DNA from 3 places in the Nostoc sp. EspVER01 genome. Region 1 is predicted to be linked to each of the others. Evidence: predicted binding sites of a transcription regulator. Region 1 holds the regulator's gene; each other region holds the start of a gene.
What was found. Region 1 encodes NtcA, which controls nitrogen genes in cyanobacteria. Its sites were predicted from a motif close to TNTGTANNNNNNNNTACANA; they were not measured.
Positions count from the first base shown of each region.

Region 1 (7,666 bases):
ATAACAATCGTATCTCCGTCTTGCACAATAATGTCTTGATTGGCATCACCACTCTGTAACAGTTGCCAAAGATTAATATCTATAGATTGTTCTGAGCCAGTTCTTGTAGGTCGGCGTAGCTTGAGATTACGCACATCAGCTTGTGCTGTAATTCCGCCAGCTAATTGAATTACCCGTGTCACATTTGGTAAACCATTGGGAGTGGTAGTACCACTGTTAGTGGTTGTGCCCCCCTGTGCATCTGCGTTGGCTGGGGTGACAAGATACGAACCAGGACGGTTAACTTCACCAATAATTGTTACTGTGCGGGGTGTGGTTTGACTGGCGGCAAAGTTGGATGCAAATATATTACGAGATTCTGCCACGTTGAAGTTGGTTGCTGTTGGCACAACTATAGTGTCTCCATCCCGCAAAGTAATATCCTGCGATAACTTCCCTGTTTGAATGAGTTCTTTCAAATTGAGGGTGACAGCTTGCTCTGAAGAACGTCCTATTCTACGCCGTAATTGAACTTGAGTCACATCCGCAGCTAAAGTCACTCCCTGCGCTGTTGTTAATGCAGCTAATACAGTGGGGTATTGTACGCCTGGATTGTTCCCGGCGCCTCCGCTCAAGCTTAGAGTGTAAGCTCCAGGACGTGTCACCTCTCCAGCAACGAAAATATTAATGGGACGAGGCGATAACAGATTGACTGAGATTAAGGGGCGTTTGAGGAAGCGAGCATATCTTCTAGCTATTTCGTCAGAAGCTTGTTCAGTTGTTAGCCCTAATACCGATACACTGCCAATTAAAGGTAGGTTGATTGCTCCACCAGGGGGAATTTGGTATTCACCTGTATATTCAGGTACTTCAAATACATTTACACGAATGAGATCGCCGCCTCCTAATGAATAATTAGTATCTAATAGTGTTTGTGTGGTTGGTGGTTGTGTAGTTGGGGGTAATGGTTGTCCCTGAGCTAGACTGGCAGATGACACAGCGGCATTGACAGCAGTTAACAAAGCCATACCTACAGCTGGCTGAATTAGGAATTTAGACAAACTTTTGTTAAGCATATTTACCTGAGACTCTGAAACTACGATCAATAAAGTACTGTCTAAACATTTTTATTTTGACTATACCTAAGTATTCAAGTTCCCCGACACTCTTATTTTCCTAGAAAAGTGTGATTTTCCGGAGGAAATTTGTTTATTGAAGTTAAATTTTTAGTGAAGTTAGCTTAAAGTTAATGTTGCTTGAATAGAGGAATATCAAAAAATATAGGATTTACGCAAATAAACCCAGTTTCTACAATAAATTGTTTGTTAGCTAACAATCAAGTAGTGACGAATAAATTTTTATTGTCAAAGTTAATTTGATGACATTTAAAATCTGCGATGAGTAGTAAGGGACTACTGAAATTAGGAACAAGTTCATTAAATAAATACAAATAACCTTGAAAAGATGTCGAAATTTTATTTTTTTTAGGTTGTGTTGGGCAAAGAGAACTCAAAAATGCAGAATTTTGGGTTTTCTTCTTCAACCCAGTCGACAATTTACTATTTGGCAACAAGACTAATTTAATAAGTTGTTTTTTCTTTGGATTTGTTGAATAAAAAATTCTTCTAGAGAGTGACGTGATAAGTTCATGGCGATAATTTTACCTTCCATGAGACGAAGACTGGCAAGAAAATCATAGTAATCATCTTGTAGTGTACCGTGCCAGGAACCATCAGGCTCAAATATGAGGGTGGGTATCCATTTTTTGAGAATTTCCCAGTCACCACCTTGACCTTTTACTTGATATGTGTTCCTACCGCCTAAGAGTTCATTGAGCGAACCAGAGCAAATTAGTTCACCTTGAGCGAGGATGGCAATGCGATCGCAAATCTGTTCTACTTCACTCAGAATATGGCTATTAAAAAAAATTGTCTTACCAGCGGCTTTGAGCGCCAGAATAATTTCCCGCATTTGGTAGCGTCCCACCGGATCAAGCCCAGACATTGGTTCATCCAGAAAAACTAAATCTGGCTCGTTAATTAGTGCCTGTGCCATCCCAACACGCTGTAGCATTCCTTTGGAATAGCGGCGCAGCAGTTTTTTACGGGCATCGGCTTGGGATAAACCGACTAATTCCAGCAGTTGGGGAATGCGTTGGCGTTGGACACTCTGGGGAATTTGGAATAGTCCAGCGGCTAGCTGCAAAAATTCCCAGCCAGTGAGATAGTCATAGAGATAGGGATTTTCTGGTAGATAGCCGATATGTTGCTTAACATTGCGATCGCCTATGGGTTTACCCAACAACGATCCTCGTCCAGAGGTGGGATGAATAATTCCCAGCAATAATTTTAAAAGGGTGGTTTTGCCAGCACCGTTTGGCCCCAGCAACCCAAAGGTTTCGCCTTTGTAAACCGTTAAAGAACAGTTTTTGAGAGATACGACTTTTTGATTTAGCCAAAAACCGGTGCGATAGACTTTTCGCAACTCAGAAGTTAGGACTACTGGCGGAGTGTCTGTCGTATTAAGTTGAGAATTAGGGTCATCTGCAACAGACTTCATCTCGGTTAAATCACTATTTATCAGCTTGGTATTAATTAAAAATTACCCGGTAGGCTGATAATAACCATCAACAACTTGTGTGTCAATTATCGCGAACTGAGGACTGGGGAAGAAGCAAGGGAGCAGGGGAGGCAGGGGAGCAGAGAAGTTGCAGTAAGTTTTTTCCCCTCTGCCCCTCCGCATCTCTGCCTCTTTTCGATGCCCAACCTCCAATGCCCAATTTGACTCCTTTTCATAGAACTCCCTTAGAACTGGGAATTAAGCCAGCACGTCGGGGATCAATTTCCACCGCCTGGCGTGTTGCTCTTGCAAAAGCTTTAAATGTCGCTTCAATGATGTGATGGGAATTAATGCCATCCAGTTGCCGAATGTGCAGTGTCATCTGGCTATGGTTTACCAGTGCCACAAAAAATTCTCGCACCAGTTGAGTGTCATAGGTTCCTACCCGCTGAGTAGGAATTTGCAAGCCGTAGCTGAGGTGAGGCCGTCCAGAAAAATCTAGCGCTACCTGAACTAAGGCTTCATCCAGCGGTGCAAGAAAATTACCAAAGCGGACAATACCTTTTCTGTCGCCTAGTGCTTGGTTAAAAGCTTGCCCTAAAGTAATGCCTACATCTTCGTTGGTGTGATGATCGTCAATTTCCCAGTCTCCCTTGGCTTGGACATCTATATCAATCAGCCCGTGGGAGGCAATTTGATGCAACATGTGATCCAAAAACGGAATACCTGTTGCTGCTGTACAAGTTCCTCTACCATCCAGGTTGATGGTGACTTGCACATTAGTTTCACCAGTGGTGCGGTGAACAGTGGCAATGCGAGGGGTTTGGGTTAGGCGATCGTAGTTTGAATTAACTTGGCGATTGGTTGTTTGCATGGGGAGTGGAAAGAGTTAGGAGTTAGGAGTTATGAGTTAGGAATTAAGAACTATGAGTTATGAGTTATAAATTTTTAACTCTTAACTCCTCATTCCTCACTCCTAACTTTCTTACTCCTAACTCCTAACTTTATCGCGTCACATTCCCATAATTTCATATCCTGCATCTACATAGAGAATTTGTCCGGTAATTCCACTGGACAAATCACTACACAAGAAAGCCGCAGCGTTGCCCACTTCTAACTGAGTGACGGTGCGTCGTAGGGGAGCTACTTCTTCTACATGATGAATCATATCTAAAATCCCACCCACTGCTGAAGATGCCAAGGTACGGATGGGGCCTGCGGAGATGGCATTCACGCGAATATTTTGCGGCCCTAGTTCAGCAGCTAGGTAACGCACACTCATTTCTAACCCTGCTTTGGCAACTCCCATAACATTGTAGTTTGGGATTGCTCTGACACCGCCTAAATATGTCAAGGTGACGATACTACCTCCCTCTGTCATCAAAGGTTTGGCTGCACCACTTAACTGCACCAGCGAGTAGGTACTAATTTCTAAAGCGGTGTTGAACCCAGAACGAGAGGTTTGGCTAAAATCTCCACTTAAATCGTCTTTGCTAGCAAAGGCTAGACAATGGATGAGGATATCTAGCTTTCCCCACTGTTCGCGGATTGTCTCAAAGGTAGATTTAATTTGGTCTTCATCTTGGACATTACAGGGAAGAAACAAGCTGGGGTTGAGAGGTTCTACCAACTCCGCAACTTTTTTCTCCATCTTGCCGCGTTCATCCGGCAGGTAGGTAATGCCCAGGTTTGCTCCAGCTTTGTGCAGTTGTTGGGCGATGCCCCAGGCGATCGAGCGGTTATTGGCAATACCTGTAACAAGGGCATTTTTTCCAGTCAGATTTAGCATAAAAATTGTTAATGCGATCGATCATTAGGAGCATACTAGAATCTGAGGCACGTTTAGTCTTTGTTTTATACAGGATTGACAAAAATGAATATTGATAAGGGTGTTTGCTGTGACAAAAATCTTGATTTTTTATAAAGATATTCTCAAGATATCTTTATTTGTTCTTCAAAAAACCTTTTGAATACAGCTATTGGAACTACTTATCAACAATTAGTAGCTGAAAGGATCAAGAATTATGTATCATTGTAAACAAAGAGTTATGAAGAGATTAGTTTGAGTATAGGAAAGTACAGAAAGGTTGACGGTGCTTTATTCATTTTTCGGGTGTATTCTTAGGTAATCAGTTTTTGTTTTTCCGGCATTGGGTAGGGGAAGGGAGATGATCGTGACACAAGATAAAGCCCTAGCAAATGTATTTCGTCAGATGGCGACCGGGGCGTTTCCGCCAGTTGTGGAAACGTTTGAACGCAATAAAACGATCTTTTTTCCTGGCGATCCTGCCGAACGAGTTTATTTTCTTTTGAAAGGTGCTGTTAAACTTTCCAGGGTGTACGAGGCAGGAGAGGAAATAACGGTAGCGTTGCTGCGGGAAAATAGTGTTTTTGGTGTATTGTCATTGCTGACAGGAAATAAGTCGGATCGGTTTTACCATGCGGTTGCATTTACGCCTGCGGAATTACTGTCAGCACCAATTGAACAAGTGGAACAAGCACTCAAGGAAAATCCAGAATTATCAATGTTAATGCTGCGAGGTCTGTCTTCGCGCATTTTACAAACAGAGATGATGATTGAAACTCTTGCCCACCGAGATATGGGTTCTAGGTTGGTGAGTTTTTTGTTAATTCTTTGTCGGGATTTTGGCGTTCCTTGTGCAGATGGGATCACTATTGATTTGAAATTATCTCATCAAGCGATCGCAGAGGCAATTGGTTCAACTCGTGTTACCGTTACTAGGCTATTGGGAGATTTGCGTGAGAAAAAGATGATTTCTATCCACAAAAAGAAGATTACTGTGCATAAACCTGTTACCTTAAGTAGACAGTTCACATAAAAACAATTGGAGAAAGGGGAATAGGCGCGTGTTCTATTTTGAAAAATGACACTAATAGCTAGAGGTAAATCTAAAATTGAATAATTTCAGCTATTGCCAATTTCCACTTCTTTCCAGAGAATACTTAAAAGTAGTAGGCTGTATCTGGAAGGATTTCGGTAGCTAAAGATGACCACCGGATACATCCTCATCGCAGCAATTTTGATTCTGGGAGGCGTAATTGCCACCGTGGGCGATCGCATCGGCACACGAGTTGGCAAAGCCCGCCTCTCACTTTTTAAGCTTCGTCCGAAAAACACCGCGGTACTAGTAACAATTTTTACTGGTGGTTTGATTTCAGCATCAACTTTAGGGATTTTATTCGCTGCTGACGAAGGTTTGCGAAAAGGAGTCTTTGAGTTAGAAGATATTCAAACAGACCTCAGACAGAAACGGGAACAGTTAAAAACCGCAGAAACTCAGAAAAGTCAGGTAGAGGGTGAGCTAAACCAAGCAAGAATTGCCCAAGCAAAGGCACAACAGGACTTGCAGGCAATTAATCAATCCTTGCAGGCGGCAAATGCCAAACAAAGGCAAACACAAGCTCAGTTAAACCGCACCATTAGTCAACAAGCCCAAACTCAAACTCAACTCCAACGCACTCAAGGTCAGCTAGGACAAGTTGTAACTCAATACCAAAAAGCCATAGCTGAATTGCAAAGTGTTTATAACCAGAGAAAGGAACTACAGGCGGCAGTTGAACTATTGAAGACAGAACGTCAAAGACTGTATGCGGAAGCGAAAAAAGCCATTGACGAAGCTAAAACAGCAATTGAAAAACGCGATCGCGAACTTGCTAACCGTCAAGAAGCTATAGAAGCGCGCGATCAAAAAATTTCCCAACTGGATCAACTAATTCAAAAACGGAATGTAGAAGTTGCAGCACGAGAGCAAGTGATTGCCAAGCGGGAATCTCGCCTCAAAGAGTTGGAAGCACAACAGGAGCAACTAGAACAGGAAGTTGCAAGGCTGGAAAAATATTATCAGTCCTACCGCGACCTGCGTCTGGGTAAGCTAGCCTTAGTTCGTGGTCAAGTTCTGTCCGCGGCTGTAATTCGTGTTACCCAACCTGCTGCTGCTCGTCAGGCCGTGATACAACTTTTACAAGAAGCGAATCGCAACGCCAACCTGGAATTAAGTGAGCCTGGTGCAAATCCTGCCAATGTAGAATTACTGCGTGTGACCCAGGATAGAGTTGATCAATTAAGCAAGCAGATTGGCGATGGTAAAGAATACGTCGTGCGAATTTTCTCTGCTGGTAATTACGTCAGGGGAGAAAAGCAGATAGAATTTTTCGCCGATACAGCCCAGAATCAACTGGTTTTTTCGGGAGGCGCGGTGCTAGCCACGACTACTGCTGATTCCAAGACTATGACATCTTATCAGTTACAGCAGCGGCTAGAAATACTGATTTCTGCTTCCCAATTTCGTGCCCGTAATGCCGGAATTGTCGAAAATGTGCAAGTAGAGGGGACTTTTCTGCGTTTTGTCAGCCAATTAAGACAGTATAATCAACTCTTGGAGATCAAAGCGATCGCAGCAGAGGATACTTATACAGCCGGGCCATTGAGAGTAAAATTGGTGGCAATAGTCAACGGAAAAATTATTTTTAGTACTTAAAAAATTATTTGCACGCTGTTATTAGTAAGATTTAAACATATTGAACAACAGCCAGAATAGTTGCTGTAGCTGCATTTTTATTTAGCAGACACTACGCATAGCAAGATCCCTGTAAGGGTACATTTCTAATTTTTAATTTTTAATTTATTATGAATTTCCGCGAATTTTCAGCAACGCAGCCAGTCATATTGGGGTTTGATCCAGGTCGAGATAAGTGTGGTTTAGCGGTGATGGGACTCGATCGGCAACTGTATTATCATCAAGTCGTGCTAGCAAAAGAGGCGATCGCTAGCATCGAGACATTGCGTCAAAAGTTTCCGATCTCTTTGATGGTCATGGGCGACCAAACTACAGCCAAACAGTGGAGACAGAAATTATATCAAGAATTGACAGAACCGTTGAGTATTATTTTAGTGGATGAGCGCTACACAACCTTAGAAGCACGCGATCGCTATTGGCAAATGTTCCCGCCCAAAGGGCTAATCAAGCTATTACCACAGGGTCTACGACAGCCTCCAAGACCCATAGATGACATCGTTGCCATCCTCTTAATCGAAAGATACTTAAATCGCCTCACAGAATCAACACTAAGCAGTCAGGAGTGAGGCATTAGATCATTAACTCCTAAC
Region 1 covers NZ_JAVRCS010000052.1:45-7,710, reverse strand. The annotation lists gene RMX69_RS27085 (polysaccharide biosynthesis/export family protein) at 1-1,055, opposite strand, end outside; gene RMX69_RS27080 (ABC transporter ATP-binding protein) at 1,555-2,538, opposite strand; gene hisB (imidazoleglycerol-phosphate dehydratase HisB) at 2,771-3,412, opposite strand; gene fabI (enoyl-ACP reductase FabI) at 3,551-4,327, opposite strand; gene ntcA (global nitrogen regulator NtcA) at 4,707-5,378, shown strand; gene RMX69_RS27060 (DUF3084 domain-containing protein) at 5,547-7,037, shown strand; gene RMX69_RS27055 (pre-16S rRNA-processing nuclease YqgF) at 7,187-7,642, shown strand.

Region 2 (7,666 bases), on a different contig from region 1:
AGAAGTTAAGCCCAAAGGTTCAGATACTCCGATTTACAATAAACCATTTGATGCTACTGCTCAAGCTGTCGTATTGCCCCATAAACAGGGTGCAGTAGCGATGGCGCGATCGCAATCACCAGATTCCGCTTCTGCCCAGTTTTACTTTACTTTAGCGGATCTAGCATTTTTGGATGGTAACTACGCCGTATTTGGCAATGTCACTCAAGGCTTCGATGTAGTAAACAAAATTCAGCAAGGCGATCGCATTGACTCCGCTAAAGTTACTCAAGGTGCTGAAAATCTGAAAACACCAGGACAGTAGGAGGAAGAGGCAGAGGAGCAGGGGAGCAGGGGAGCAGGGGGGCGAGGAAGGTAGTAAAAAAACTCTTAACTCTTAACTCCTCACTTTTAACTCCTAACTCATAAATTGGTCAAAATTGTTGTTACTGGTATTGGTCTAGTTTCTGCCTTGGGTGGAAGCTTAGAGGATAGCTGGCAAAATTTAATCGCAGGTAAATCTGGAATTCGGTTACATCAACCATTTCCAGCATTTACACCATTTCCTCTAGGTTTGATTGCTCAACAACCATCTGAGTTGACAATGTTAACTCGGATGGTTGTTGCTTCTGCTTTACAAGATTCTGGGTTAGTTGCACCTTTAGCTGATTGTGCTGTAGTTATTGGATCGAGTCGCTCTTATCAAGCGTCTTGGGAAATGCTAGCGCGGCAAATGTATAGTGACGCGAAAAATTTTCCTGTATCCTCTTTGGGAAATTGGCTAAATACATTACCTCATATCAATGCGATCGCAGCTGCAAGACAAATCGGTGCATCAGGTATAGTTTTAGCACCGATGGCAGCTTGTGCGACTGGAATTTGGTCTATTGCCCAAGCTGCTATGCTTATCCAAACTGGGCAATGTCAACAAGCGATCGCAGGTGCAGTGGAAGCACCAATTACACCCTTAACTTTAGCTGGGTTTCAGCAGATGGGTGCTTTGGCGAAAACTGGGGCTTATCCCTTTGATTTTCATCGGGAAGGCTTAGTGTTGGGTGAAGGCGCAGCTGTGTTTGTCTTAGAATCAGCAGAGTTTGCAAAGCAGCGTCAAGCAAAAGTGTATGGTGAAATTCTCGGTTTTGGCTTAACTAACGATGCATATCATAGTAATTCACCAGAACCAGAAGGGAAAAGTGCGATCGCTGCCATCAAACAATGTCTAGAACGTAGTTGTCTATTACCAGGCGATATCGATTACATTCATGCTCATGGCACAGCTACCCAGTTAAATGACCAAATGGAGAGTATCGTAATCCAGCGTATGTTTTCCCAAGGTGTGGCAGTTAGTTCCACCAAGGGAAGCACAGGTCATGCACTAGGGGCATCTGGAGCAATAGGAGTAGCTTTTTCTCTCATGGCATTAAGGCATCAAATATTACCGCCTTGTGTGGGATTGCGGCAGCCAGGGTTTAATTTGGATTTAGTTACAGCAGCACGTCTCAGTAGAATTCGTCAGGTATTATGTTTGAGTTTTGGCTTTGGGGGACAGAATGCCGCGATCGCCTTAGCAAGGTAAAAACTTGTGGGTTTAACTATCTGACCAACATAATATATTAATTTTTATTAAGGTACACACAGCTGCGCGTCTTTAGGAAAGGTGATTTTTGAAGAATTTTTACATATCAGAATATAAAATATAAAACTGTAACAAAAACTACAGAAAACTTGTTTTTCCAAAAAAAAAGGATAAGCTTAGGTACAGATGATATCCGGTTCGCAAAGATACCGTGATTAGGAGAAAATTTATGATTTCAAAATCCTCGTTGCTGTCAGAACCTGCTTCTCCAGCACATATATGCCCCTTTGACCAAGCCTGTAGTTACTTAGAAGCGGCAGCTAAAGAATTAAATTTAAATCAGGGTTTGGTGGAAATTCTCAGCCACCCGCGTAAGGTTGTCACGGTTTCCATTCCCGTGAAACTAGATGATGGGGAAATACAAGTTCTCGCTGGACATCGGGTACAGCACTGTGATGTCTTAGGCCCATACAAGGGGGGAATCCGTTACCATCCGGCTGTGACATTGCGGGAAGTATCCGCTCTAGCAATGCTGATGACCTGGAAATGTGCCTTGTTAGGTATTCCTTACGGTGGTGGGAAGGGTGGCATTGCTATAGATCCCAAACGCTATAGTGTTGGCGAATTAGAGCGAATCAGTCGCCGTTATATCAGCGAGTTGATTAAAGATATTGGGCCTTCCGTAGATATTCCTGCGCCAGATATGGGTACTTCTGCCCGTGAAATGGCTTGGATGATGGACACTTACTCTGTGAATGTCGGCAATGCTGTACCAGGAGTTGTAACTGGGAAACCCCTTTCGATTGGTGGTTCTCTGGGACGGGAAATGGCAACCGGACGTGGCACGATGATTATTGTCCGTGAGGCGCTAGCAGATAAAGGTAAATCCTTAGCAGGAGTGCGAGTAGCTATTCAAGGTTTCGGTAACGTCGGCTGTGCCGCAGCAGAATTACTATATGAAGCAGGTGCGAAAATCATCGCTGTTTCAACTGGTGCTGGGGGCATATTCTCTGAAGTTGGTCTTGATATTCCCAAGTTAAAGGTCTACGCGGCTGAAAATCGTAAGAGTATTGTGGGTTTCCCGCAATCTGTACCAATTAGCAATGCAGATTTATTAACTTTACCCTGCGATGTCTTAATACCAGCGGCTTTGGAGAACCAAATCACTGAAGAAAATGTGAACCAAGTGCAGGCGCAGATTGTGGCAGAAGCGGCTAACGGCCCGGTTACTCTTGAGGCTAATTTGGCGTTAGAGGCACGGGGTGTGACAGTGCTACCGGACATCTTGGCGAATGCTGGCGGTGTAGTAGTCAGTTATTTAGAGTGGGTGCAGGGTCTTTCTTACGTATTTTGGGATGAAGAGCGCGTCAACCGCGAAATGGAACATTTGATGGTGCAAGCATACCGTAAGGTAATTCATCAGTCGGAGGTGCGCCAAATTTCTTTAAGGTTAGCGGCTTATACACTGGGGGTAGGTAGAGTGGCTCAGGCACTGACTGACAGAGGTCTTTACCCTTAAGATTGACGAAAGTTTTTGATTGAAGAATAATGCAGAATTCAGAATTGAATTCTAAATTCTGAATTCTGTTTTGTTAAATCCCAGCCTCAGTCAATGCCCGACTCAACGTATCAACCAAATTTAAACTTTCCGCCCACTCTATAAGGTAGGTATAGTCTAAACTTTGTGCTTGCAATTTGAGTATCCCCAATACATCACGCCACTGTTTTTCAGATTGACTACTTTGCCTCCACCATAACTTCTGTAAAATCGTATCCTCTGGCGAAGCCAACCAAAATTGAGGTATCCCATCTAAATCGGGTAATATCCGACGTGCCATCTGCGATAGTGCAAATGGTGAACTATCAGTAATGTAAAGGTCAGCGTTAGCTATGGTTTCGGTATGTGTGATGTTAAGCATTCGCTCGTATCCTCGCTTCAAATCTTCAACCGCTCCTGCTGGACAATAGTATCCAGCTGTTTCAAGTGTCGTTACCAACAAATCGATTTGGTCAGGTTGAACTGAAATCACTAAATCTAAATCGCGAGTCGAGCGAGGTTCCCCGTGAATTGAACTAGCAACACCTCCACTAACGTAATAAGGTATATTTATTGACTCAAAAATTCGGTGTAGTTCACCTGCTAGTGAGATGGAATCTTGAATCCACATACTTTCATCAATACCAATTGATTGGAAGTTTGGAGAAAATTTTTCTGCCAACACAGCACGGGCAAATATACAACGAATTTCTTCCTGAGAAACACCGCGATGTCGTGATTTAATCCCTGCAAGACAAAGTTTTTTTATCCCACGTTCATGAGCCGCGAACATTTTTATCCGTTGTGCAAGTGAGAGTTTTTGCAACTGGATAAACAGATAAGTATCGGCTTCGATGCTGGTATCGGCGGCTTGCGGTCGATAATTCAGTTTTGTACTTATCTGTGAGGATGCAGTTGCAGTATCAAAAATTATTAATCCTTGTTCTGCGGTCATACTACGCTGTCATACATAAGGCGATGCGGGAATTGATATCTTTTTGCTCAACTTCATCGATACCTAATTTTACTTTGAGGTGTTGGATATGATTTTGAACAGCCCTGAGCGATATGTGAAGACGATGAGCGATCGCTTGATCTGTTAAGGATTCTTAACATAAGAGTTTGAGAATTTCCAACTCTTTCTTGTTCAAATTTAATTCTTGACGTAACTCTCTAGGCAGTTTCAATTCTCCATTCAGCGCACTTTCAACCCCCTCTAAAAAAGCTTTGCGCCGTTCCACCCCAAGATCCCCGACTTCTTAGAGAAGTCGGGGATCTGAATATACTAGGAAGTGCGATCGCTCTTAGTTTTTGGTTCATTCAAAAAGAGCGATCGCCAACAATGCCTCAACCCTCAACCATACCGCTTGTGAACGTCCCAAAGGTGGCTATGGCAGTAAGATGATGAATGCGATGCCTGCGGCGGGCTACGCCTACGCTTCTGAACTTCCAGATGGTGCATGGGAAATGTCAACTGTGCCTGATGGACAAGTGCAAGTGACACTGAGTTGGCGTTTACCCTAAGTCGATCTGGCTAAATTAAAAAAATACTACGAATGCGGCTAGTGTATGGTTAAACCAATAATCCAACCAGTAACTCAAACCTTATACGACGAAGATTATTACCTGTGGCTGAGGACAACCATAAACCAACTTCGCACTGGACAGTTTTCTGCTGTTGATTTGGAGAATTTGTTAGAAGAGTTAGAAACTATGGGTAGAAGGGAGAAGCGAACAATTGAAAGTTTATTAATTAAGCTTCTTCAACATCTACTAAAACTCAAGTGTTGGGATGAAGAACGAGAACGTAATCAAGGACATTGGAAAGGGGAAATTAGGACTTTTCGTAGAGAGATTAAAAAATCTCTTAAAGATAGTCCTAGCTTAAAACCTTACATTTTAGAAATATTTGATGAATGTTATCAAGATGCAAGGACAGAAGCAAGCGATCGCTCTCAACTTGCCATTGACATATTCCCCTCTATACCAATTGGCTCTTTAGAACAAATCTTAGATGAAAATTGGTTTCCTGAATATAACCACAATCATCACGGTAAACCCGATTAAAATGAATACGCAACTTGGGTTTCCATAGGAGTATGCAGACGTGCAGCCGGACTTAATAGGCTTGGAAATTAGTAAGGGTGAACTAAGACGTTTGACTGGGTTCGATCCAGAAGACGTTTTTCGACCCTCGGTTTTGCGAGATGGCAAAAAGCGATTAGGGTTTTTTATCAGTGAAATGCTGGTGACGCTGGCACTAACGCCAATCATTGTGGGCTTTGTTTACGCGTTTATTATTCTGCCAACTATTGGTTCTTCAATTCGACTAGGAATTCTTTTACTAATTTTAGTGCCAATGCCGATATTAGTGGGGCGATGGCTATGGCGACAATTAACCTGTCCTGAAGGACTGACAATACTTTTAGACGAAGTTGATAAATATCATGACCTGGTTGCTGCCATCGATATCAATGACCAATTGGCAGCATCAGGAAACATAGAAAGCAGTATCCACGATCGAGATAAAGTAACCTCCGCCCTACAACTAATTAGAGAAGATTTAGTCCGCGCTCTGAAAACGGAACGAATTTTGCGGGATAATAAAAAATTGCTTGCTAATAACCAAGAGTTATTTGTGAATAATTTAGCCAGTCTGCGAGCTTTAGAAGTTAGTAGTCAAGCAGGCGAATATGCTCAACTGCTAAATCAATCATTGCAAATTGCGATCGATGTGCAAGCAGAAATCAGAAAATTGCAGAAAGGCTAAGAGAATGTTTGTAAAAGTGGCTACACGAGACTTTACCTGCCTCCACAGGTTAGAAAACCCTTGATTTTGATAGTCCACCTCCGTGAATTAAGCTTTGTGTAATAGTGATTTCTACTCGCCCAACACTTTCCCAGAAAACAATCGCCCCGTTGACTTAAATGAGCAACAAACCCAAAATAATTGTCCTGGATGATGACCCTACAGGTTCTCAAACAGTCCACAGCTGCTTGCTGCTAATGCACTGGGATGTGGAGACTTTACGCCGTGGGTTGCAGGATGATTCGCCGATTTTCTTTGTGTTGACTAATACTAGAGCGCTAACGCCAGAGTCAGCGGCATCTGTCATCAAAGAAGTTTGCCAGAACCTGAAAATCGCTTTGAAGGCTGAAGAAATTGACGATTTTCTAATTGTCAGCCGTTCTGATTCTACTTTGCGGGGACATTATCCGATTGAAACAGATGCGATCGCCCAAGAACTTGGCCCCTTTGATGCTCATTTTCTCGTACCAGCATTTTTTGAGGGGGGACGCATCACCCGCGATAGCGTGCATTACTTGATTATTGGCGGTGTACCCACCCCAGTCCATGAAACTGAATTTGCCCGTGATTCAGTCTTCAGCTACCATCACAGTTACTTACCCAAGTATGTTGAAGAAAAGACTCAAGGACGAATTAGTGCCGAAGTTGTAGAAAGGTTTCTCCTGGCCGATATTCGCGCTGGTAGTTTGGAACGATTGTTACAATTTAAAGGTAATCAGTGCGCTGTTGTAGATGGTGAAACTCAAGCCGATCTCAACCGCTTTGCAGTCGATATATTAGCAGCTGCAAGTCAAGGCAAACGCTTTCTATTTCGCAGTGCAGCAAGCATTTTAACGGCTTTAGCTGCTTTACCACCCCAACCCATTGCCGCCGAAAACATGGCGCAGTATGTGCGCCAAGGCAAACCAGGTGCGGTGATTGTTGGTTCCCATGTGAAAAAGACTACCCAGCAATTAGAGGCGCTGTTGCAAGTAGAAGGAACTGTAGGAATCGAAGTGAATGTGGCGCGATTACTTGATGAGACAAATCAATCTGCGGCATTATTAAGTGAAATCCAAGAAAGCACACGGGCGGCACACGAAGCTGGCAAAACACCAGTGGTTTATACTAGCCGTCAGGAACTAAATTTTAAAGATGTCAAGACACGATTGGAGTTTGGGGAAAAAGTTTCAAGTTTATTAATGGATATTGTGCGCGGTTTACCATCTGATATAGGATTCTTAATCAGCAAGGGTGGCATTACCTCAAACGATGTCTTGAGTACTGGACTAGCTTTAACTTCAGCCCGTTTACTCGGTCAAATTTTAGCTGGTTGTTCAATGGTGTTAACGTCATCCGATCATCCCCAGTTTCCTGATTTGCCTGTGGTGCTGTTTCCAGGTAATGTCGGCGATGCTGATGCCTTGGGGACAGTTTATCAGAGGTTGACGATGCCAATTTGAGATTTTAGACTTCGGCTACGCTCAGTCGAACGATTTTAGATTAAAGAGTTTTTTGGTTAATGTCGGACTAATATTCCGCTACGCCAACACCCCTTGTGGTCACTGAGTCGGTCGTTGTGTGAGTGACACAAATCCAAAATCCCAGTTGCGCTGTCAGCGCACCAAAGGTGCGACCCAAAATTGAAAATCTGTTGTCTTTTGGCTAGTACTGCATGACTTCTGATTCTGCGATTCCCAATCTAAAGTCAAATTCTGCACTTCCTAATGCAGAATCAAACTCTATCCTTTCAGAGGTAGAGGTAAATCCTACTATTTCTGATGTA
Region 2 covers NZ_JAVRCS010000038.1:2,169-9,834, forward strand. The annotation lists gene RMX69_RS24175 (peptidylprolyl isomerase) at 1-304, shown strand, start outside; gene RMX69_RS24180 (beta-ketoacyl-ACP synthase) at 410-1,555, shown strand; gene RMX69_RS24185 (Glu/Leu/Phe/Val dehydrogenase) at 1,785-3,074, shown strand; gene RMX69_RS24190 (hypothetical protein) at 3,148-4,047, opposite strand; gene RMX69_RS24195 (hypothetical protein) at 4,404-4,616, shown strand; gene RMX69_RS24200 (DUF29 domain-containing protein) at 4,662-5,159, shown strand; gene RMX69_RS24205 (hypothetical protein) at 5,200-5,862, shown strand; gene RMX69_RS24210 (four-carbon acid sugar kinase family protein) at 6,021-7,343, shown strand; gene minC (septum site-determining protein MinC) at 7,556-7,666, shown strand, end outside.
Region 2: the regulator NtcA is predicted to act here: its motif matches at 1,681-1,700, upstream of RMX69_RS24185 (Glu/Leu/Phe/Val dehydrogenase).

Region 3 (7,666 bases), on a different contig from region 1:
TCGCAAAGCAAGTCGCTGGTAGCGATGAGCTTCTTGGCGGTAGAATCGCTCTCGCTGGAAACTAGCAATTACAAGGGGTTTAGCTAAAGTCGCAGCCAAAACTTGATCTTCCATCGCGTGGGAGAGCGCCGTTAATGAAGCCTTAAAATATAGCTGGGGCCGCAAGTGGGGTAGGGACTTTAGCAGATCACTCAGCACAGAAGTCGAAATGCTCATGAATTATTGTTAAACGCTCAACCTCGATCAGATCCACGTCACAGCTGCATTGTACAAATTTCAAGGGACTCTCAAGTTAAATAGACAGCTGCAATATGTAAAGAACGCTAAAAAGCGCTTTTCGCCAAAGCAGTCGCAACACTTCGTTACCAACTAAGGGGTGTGGAACTTGATTTGTTGATTGACAACCTATTACGCCCAATATACATTCTCTACAACTGATGCTTTTGCTTGTACAGGTAAAATCTTTCAGGAATAAGTACTAAAACATTAATTATTGTATGGTTTTAACTACTGTGTTCGCTAATAACCACGGATGATAGATTTACAGTCCATGTGTCGGCAAAATAGCTTGTTGTAGACATCGCCTACTTTGCCGACGTTGATTTTTGCTCGCTAAATAAATTTTCTTAGCCAAAAATCGTGAACTGCGATATTCACATAACTTAATCAATGATTAGTGATTAAACTTAATCAATTAATTATCATAAATTTAGTCTAATCAAATATCAAAGATTATTTAAAACAAAATCGTATACTAAATAAATGTTCTCTATGCCCAACAAAAACTGTAAGTTCCACGTGTTTGCTGAGTATAGTATATATCTTGTGTATTTGAAAGTTCAACGACTAATAAATTATCTCAAAATCGTCAGTTTTCAGTCTTGACCTCACACTTATACGACCTAAATAAATTTAGTTGCTCTGTCTCAAAGCAAAAGGGTATTTATTCTTTCCCTCTGTCTCTTGGGCAACAGACTTCTACTCAAAAGACGACAAAAATATAGACCTGTACACGGAATTTTGTCTAATGACACCGGATACGCTAATGACCCCAGAAAAAATTTTTCTGGATGGAAAAACTTTTATTCCTGCCGAACAATTACCGATCCCGGAGTGGCCTTGTGTTGTGGCTGAAAGATCGCAACCGACACTAACGGTTAAAGATGATGATTTATTTTTCGTGACAGATACTATCGGGAATATTTCTGGCTGTTCCCTCAATGATGGCAATCCCAGTATGGGACTGTTTTGTTGTGATACGAGATTTCTGAATCGCTTGGAGTTACAAATTGAAGGGCGATCGCCTGTACTTCTAAGTAGTACTGCTGAGAAAGGTTTTTCACTCTCAGTTTTGTGTACTACCCCCAGAATCGACGATCGCCTGAAAGCCGAGACTATCGGAATTCGCCGAGAAATCGTGCTGAATGGGGCACTATTTGAAGAAATAGAAGTATCTAACTACAGCACAACCACTGTCAATTTTGAACTAAGTATCAGCTTTGATGCGGATTTTGTAGATTTATTTGAAGTCCGGGGCTATGACAGAGAAAAACGAGGTCGGCTTTTACGTCTAGTAGAACCGACGACTGAGGAAGGAACATTTTCTCACGTCGATGGCGTTGCACCAGTACCTAAAGAGCCATCTGCCTCTAGAGAAGAATCCTTAACCCTCGCCTATCAAGGTCTGGATGGCTCAGTGATGGAATCCCGGATTCTATTCCAGCATCGGCAACCAGACTCTTTCAAGGGTTACACTGCGGTTTGGCAGCTTGAGTTGGCTTCTCACGAAACTCAAAAGTTGGGCTACCGAGTGAATATGTTGAGAAACAACCAGTCTAGTTCTACTGTGAGCGCCGCCACGACATTAGGACAGGCAAAAGCTGCTGAATTGATGGAGGAGCAAAACTGGGTACAACAAATTACCCGCATTAGCTCAGATAAGAGTAGCTTCAATCGAGTGATTGAGCAGGCTGAACAAGATATGTATTTGTTGCGCCAATCTTTTGGTAAGCATAAGACTGTTTCCGCCGGAGTGCCTTGGTTTTCGACATTATTTGGGCGAGATTCGTTGATTACAGCTTCCCAAACCCTGATGTTAAACTCGCAAATCGCCAAAGAAACTCTGATATTACTGGCGACATACCAAGGTAAAATCGATGACGAATGGCGCGAAGAAGAACCGGGTAAGATTTTGCACGAGTTACGTTTAGGAGAAATGGCTCGTTGTCAAGAAATTCCCCATACACCTTACTACGGTACTGTTGATGCCACTCCTTTGTGGCTGATGCTCTATGCCGAACATTATGCTTGGACTCACGATGGAGAACTCCTAGAGCAACTTTGGCCCAATGCTCTAGCGGCAATGGATTGGATCGATCGCAATATCAAACAAACCAGTTATCTCAGCTACTTCCGTACATCGAAACGCGGTCTTGCTAACCAAGGTTGGAAAGACTCTGGCGACTGTATTGTAGACCGCAAGGGAGAATTAGCCAACGGGCCAATTGCTCTTTGTGAGGTACAAGCTTACGTCTATGCTGCAAAAATACGCTTATCAGAAATAGCTAGAATGAAGAAGCGGCTTGATTTGGCAGATCGTTGGCAAGAAGAGGCGAGAAATCTTAAGGTTCGTTTTAATCAAGATTTTTGGGTGGAAGACCAAGATTTCTGCGCTCTGGCTTTGGATGGAGAAGGCAAGCCAGTAGACAGCATTACCTCAAATCCTGGCCATTGTCTGCAATTGGGACTCTTCACAGACGAAAAAGCTCATAGTGTAGCAGAACGCTTACGGGCACCAGACATGTTTAATGGTTGGGGCATTCGGACTCTAAGTAGTTTGTCACCTGCTTATAATCCGATGGGTTATCACATTGGTTCGGTTTGGCCCCATGATAACGCTCTAATTGCAATGGGATTGCGATCGCTCGGTCTTATCGATCAAGCCTTAGAAATATTCCAAGGTTTATTTGACATGACTGAGCAACAACCCTATCAACGTCCTCCAGAACTTTTTTGCGGCTACGAACGGAACGGTGATAATGCTCCTGTGCAGTATCCGGTTGCTTGCACTCCTCAAGCTTGGGCTACGGGTAGTGTTTTCCAACTACTGCAAATGATGGTCAACTTGGTGCCTGATGCTCAAAATAACTGCTTGCGAATAATCGACCCCGCTTTGCCAGAATCGATTAATCGCCTATCATTTCATAATTTGCGAGTCGGCCCTACCATCCTCGATTTAGAATTTGAGCGTTCTGGGACTACGACTGCTTGTCGCGTTGCGAAAAAACGGGGTAATTTACGGGTAGTTATTGAAGCTTAGAGAGAGTAGGGAGTAGGAAATTTACCACTCCCTATTTTATGGTTAGTGCGATCCACTCCAAAAATCCAGTGTTAGCCTGCTTCATTGTCAGTGTGTAGAGTTCTTAAAAGCTGCTCTGTAAGCTCGATTAATTCAGATACATAATTTTGCGTAATTTGTGTAGTTTTGAAGCCATGAGCAATAGAATTACGTAATGGAAGTGCATTCATTAGTAATTCATACTCAGATTTTGAAATTACACCTTCAGTTGCTAATTGCTTGACTAAGTAGCGTGGATCAAATCTTTGTAAACTTAGCTTTTCCTTTTGGACAATAAGTCTTATAGTTGCTTCTAGTAAAGACCAGGAATATAGGAGAGCTAATTCTGGATGTTGCGTTGTAAGTTGCCTTGCTGCTTGCAACTGTAATTCTATTTCATGCTCTTGAAGAGAAGCCTCTGCTTTCAGAGAATACGTTGTATCCTCCGGGTTGGTCATTACTAATTCAAATCTCCAACCAGGATGTTTTTCTACCGCTTGAGCTAAATTACCTAAATATTGATTAGAAGAAGAGTTCAGTGAGGAGCGTGACTTGACTTCAATAACTACATTTTCTTCTCCCCTACGTACTATCATGTCAGGGCGATAGTGATTAAGGAAGTCAGGCAAGTCTTCTGGATTTGGATGAAAAAAAACTTCGTAACCCTTCTGGCGATACTCCTCTGCTAGTTTCAGCAATCGCTCTCTTTCTAAGTTTGCAGTTGGAGTTTCCATCAAATAATTACCTCCTGATTAGGAGCATTAGTTACGACAATATGTAAGAACTCATTGCCACGAGCAAAGCCTTCCGCCAATGTCGGGGTCATGTTTTCTATTGTAAAGTTACCTGACAAATTCCTCTTTCTAACTAGGAGATCGCTTACTTGATTATCATCGACGTAGGCTAATCCTTTAATTGCATCTTGAATAGGCTTCACTATATTGTCTACATCTATTTGATCATAATCATAGAAATAGGTTATTTGGAGCATAACCAACCCAGTAGCTGTTTTTTGTTCCGAAGACCAGTATTTCTCAGCCTCTTGTCGCACTGTCTTTTTCCAATCTTGAAGCCGATTGCCCTTACCGCGAGTACGAGCCTGTTGTGATACTGGTGGCCCATCTACTATGAACTCAAATCTGGTCAATGCACTTTTAAATAATAGATTGTAGGTTATTCTATGCTAGTAACCTAGAACACAAGCAGATAACTCCCGCTCAACCTGCTCAATTGGAATCCCCTGCCTTTGGTCAATCTGGTCAAACCCTTCCCGTATAGCTGCAGTAAACTCAATTTTCTGAACAATTTCTCTTAGGGTTACATCCTGGGGTAAATGTTTTACCAACTCAATAACGGCTTCTTTGTCACTCATAGCAACTTAAACCTGCGCCCAGTGGACAACACAATGTTAACTTACCAGCCTACTGACGCGATCGCCCCAAATTCAAAGATGGTAATAAATTTCTACTAAAAAATTAAGGATGTAAAAACAACAATCATTTACACCCAAATTGCTAACAGACGCGATTAATCGCGTCTCTGCTTTTATGCTTCTTCGGAATTATCTCTTTTATTTCCTGGGGATGCTTCGTAAAGTGCATCAAGATGTTGACGTGCATCTTCAACGTTAATTGAACGCATTATCAAAAGTGGCTCTTTAATTAAGTTTCCAGCGCTATCTAATAACTCTGGATGGGGTACAAATTGTCTCTTTGATGAATAATAACCATAGTTGCCTTGATTATTCATTGGCGAGGAATTTGTCGGGTAAGTTCGCTCCCGATCAAAACTGAACATAATCAGGTTACGAATTAAGTTGCCAACAGCTATAAATGCAAGGATTGTAAAAGCAAGAATGTAAAGCAGGTGTAACATTGGATTTTCCTCCAGAACAGGAATTTTTTAAACTTTATTTTGTAACGCTTTGTTTCGCCGATACTGTGACTCACAGTTAAGACGATTATTCTACGCACTCTTCATGCGCTTACATTTATATGGAGCTATTTGTCAACCGTTATTCCACTTACGGTAGCATAGGATACATTATTTTGTTAATCCAAATAATGTTAAGAAATTATTAAGAGTTTTTTACTATCTTTTTAACGACTGATGCGTAGACGCTTCCTTGGCTAGTCTTGAGACATCGCTAAGTTGTCAGCCGAAATTTAGCGCTTAGACTTCACGTCCTTGACGAAAGCGCATTGCGACATTCCAGCATTCTGTTACTAATTCATGCCAAGGCATTAACGTTGCCATATCAATTCCAACTTGTTTATCAGTTGCATTAAATAGCATCTTCGCCGTATTTAGTTCATCCTGCGCTTGCTTAACCCGCAAGAGCAAGTCAGATTGCTCTTGGTGACTCATAAATGATAGTTCCTCAGTTTCGAGTAAATGGCGCGATCGCGTAAACCAATGCTGAAAATCTTCCAGCAGCGGATCTAAAACCGTTTTCAGCAACTCTGGCCCTGGTAAATTTGAGTCTGACATAAATGAGAGAGATATTTCAAACTTGCTTACTAATATTAACGTTATTTACGTTTCTTAATACTTTTTTGGTTTCTCTCATAATTGGTTGATGTAAAAATTTGTAACAAAGGGCACAGAATTTATTATATAGTCTTGATATCTGGTTTGTACAGTGCTGTTGGAGAGGTAACTATAGGTATATATGACACCGAGTTGCAATTCATCAGATAATTTAGCGATGTCTACGATGGTCACTGAGCGCAGCCGTTCGCGCAGCGTCTCGTAGAGAAGTGCGGGCTACGCCTACGCGGCCAATCCTGAATTTGACACTCAGGTAAGAAATCAAAAATTTATCTTTATCTTTGGATTGAAGAAGAATTCAGGAGTCAAAATTCAGGACTGAGAATCAAAATAGTGGGGGATTCAAACCCGCCACCTAGAAACACCATTAAAGAAAACATATTTAGCAGAGTCTTAAACCCCTTTATTCATTACGCCAGTACTTCGACAAACTCAGTAACCATCGGATTCCAATTCATTCTGAATTCTGAATTCTGACTCCTGAATTCTTTCTTGATAGCTGAAAAAAACAAAAACCAAAGTCGTTATAGTTGAATAAGCCTACAGATTCAGATAAATCACCTTTTGTAATCACCTCGCCAACGGTTCAGCAGCCAATGTCGCCAAATTCATCAAATCAGTCACAACAGTCAGAACAAGTTGAAAAAATTTATTTACCGCGTACCAGCGAATCGGAGAACTTAAAAAAGATTCGCCACACTGCTTCCCATGTAATGGCAATGGCAGTACAAAAGCTGTTTCCCAAGGCACAAGTTACAATCGGCCCTTGGATTGAAAACGGTTTTTACTACGACTTCGACAGTCCAGAACCATTTAGTGAAAACGATCTCAAAGCCATCAAGAAAGAGATGGCGAAGATTATCAATCGCAAACTGGCAGTAATTCGGGAAGAAGTCAGCCGCGAAGAAGCCGAACGCCGGATTCAGGAAATTAAGGAACCTTACAAGCTAGAAATTCTGGCAGATATCAAAAACGAACCAATCACGATTTACCACCTGGGGAATGAATGGTGGGATTTGTGCGCGGGGCCTCATCTGGAAAATCTCAGTGAATTAAACCCGAAAGCAATTGAACTAGAAAGTGTTGCTGGCGCTTATTGGCGTGGGGATGAAACCAAAGCCCAATTACAACGCATCTACGCCACCGCTTGGGAAAGTCCAGAACAACTCACTGAATATAAGCGACGTAAAGAAGAAGCACTGCGGCGAGATCACCGGAAACTGGGTAAGGAACTGGGATTATTTATATTTTCTGACCAAGTGGGGCCGGGTTTACCTTTATGGACACCCAAAGGCACTTTGTTAAGGAGTACTTTAGAAGACTTCCTCAAACAAGAACAGATCAAACGTGGCTACCAGCAGGTTGTCACCCCTCACATTGGCAGAGTGGATTTATTTAAAACCTCTGGACACTGGCAGAAATATAAAGACGATCTGTTCCCAATGATGGCAGAAAATGAGGAAGCTGCTGCACAGGAACAAGGCTTTGTTCTCAAAGCCATGAATTGCCCTTTTCACATCCAAATATATAAGAGCGAGTTGCGTTCCTATCGGGAACTACCGATGCGGTTAGCAGAATTTGGTACTGTTTACCGCTACGAACAATCAGGAGAACTGGGCGGTTTAACACGGGTGCGGGGTTTCACTCAAGATGATGCCCATATATTTGTCACTCCAGAACAGTTAGACAGCGAATTCCTCAAGGTAGTGGATTTGATCTTGTCAGTGATTAAGACTTTGCAATTGGGGAATTTCAAAGCACGACTGAGTTTCCGCGATC
Region 3 covers NZ_JAVRCS010000033.1:49,244-56,909, forward strand. The annotation lists gene RMX69_RS23020 (DICT sensory domain-containing protein) at 1-216, opposite strand, end outside; gene RMX69_RS23025 (amylo-alpha-1,6-glucosidase) at 1,028-3,319, shown strand; gene RMX69_RS23030 (hypothetical protein) at 3,391-4,071, opposite strand; gene RMX69_RS23035 (RusA family crossover junction endodeoxyribonuclease) at 4,071-4,484, opposite strand; gene RMX69_RS23040 (hypothetical protein) at 4,521-4,709, opposite strand; gene RMX69_RS23045 (DUF2973 domain-containing protein) at 4,883-5,212, opposite strand; gene RMX69_RS23050 (DUF2605 domain-containing protein) at 5,510-5,827, opposite strand; gene thrS (threonine--tRNA ligase) at 6,484-7,666, shown strand, end outside.
Region 3: the regulator NtcA is predicted to act here: its motif matches at 5,925-5,944, upstream of RMX69_RS23050 (DUF2605 domain-containing protein).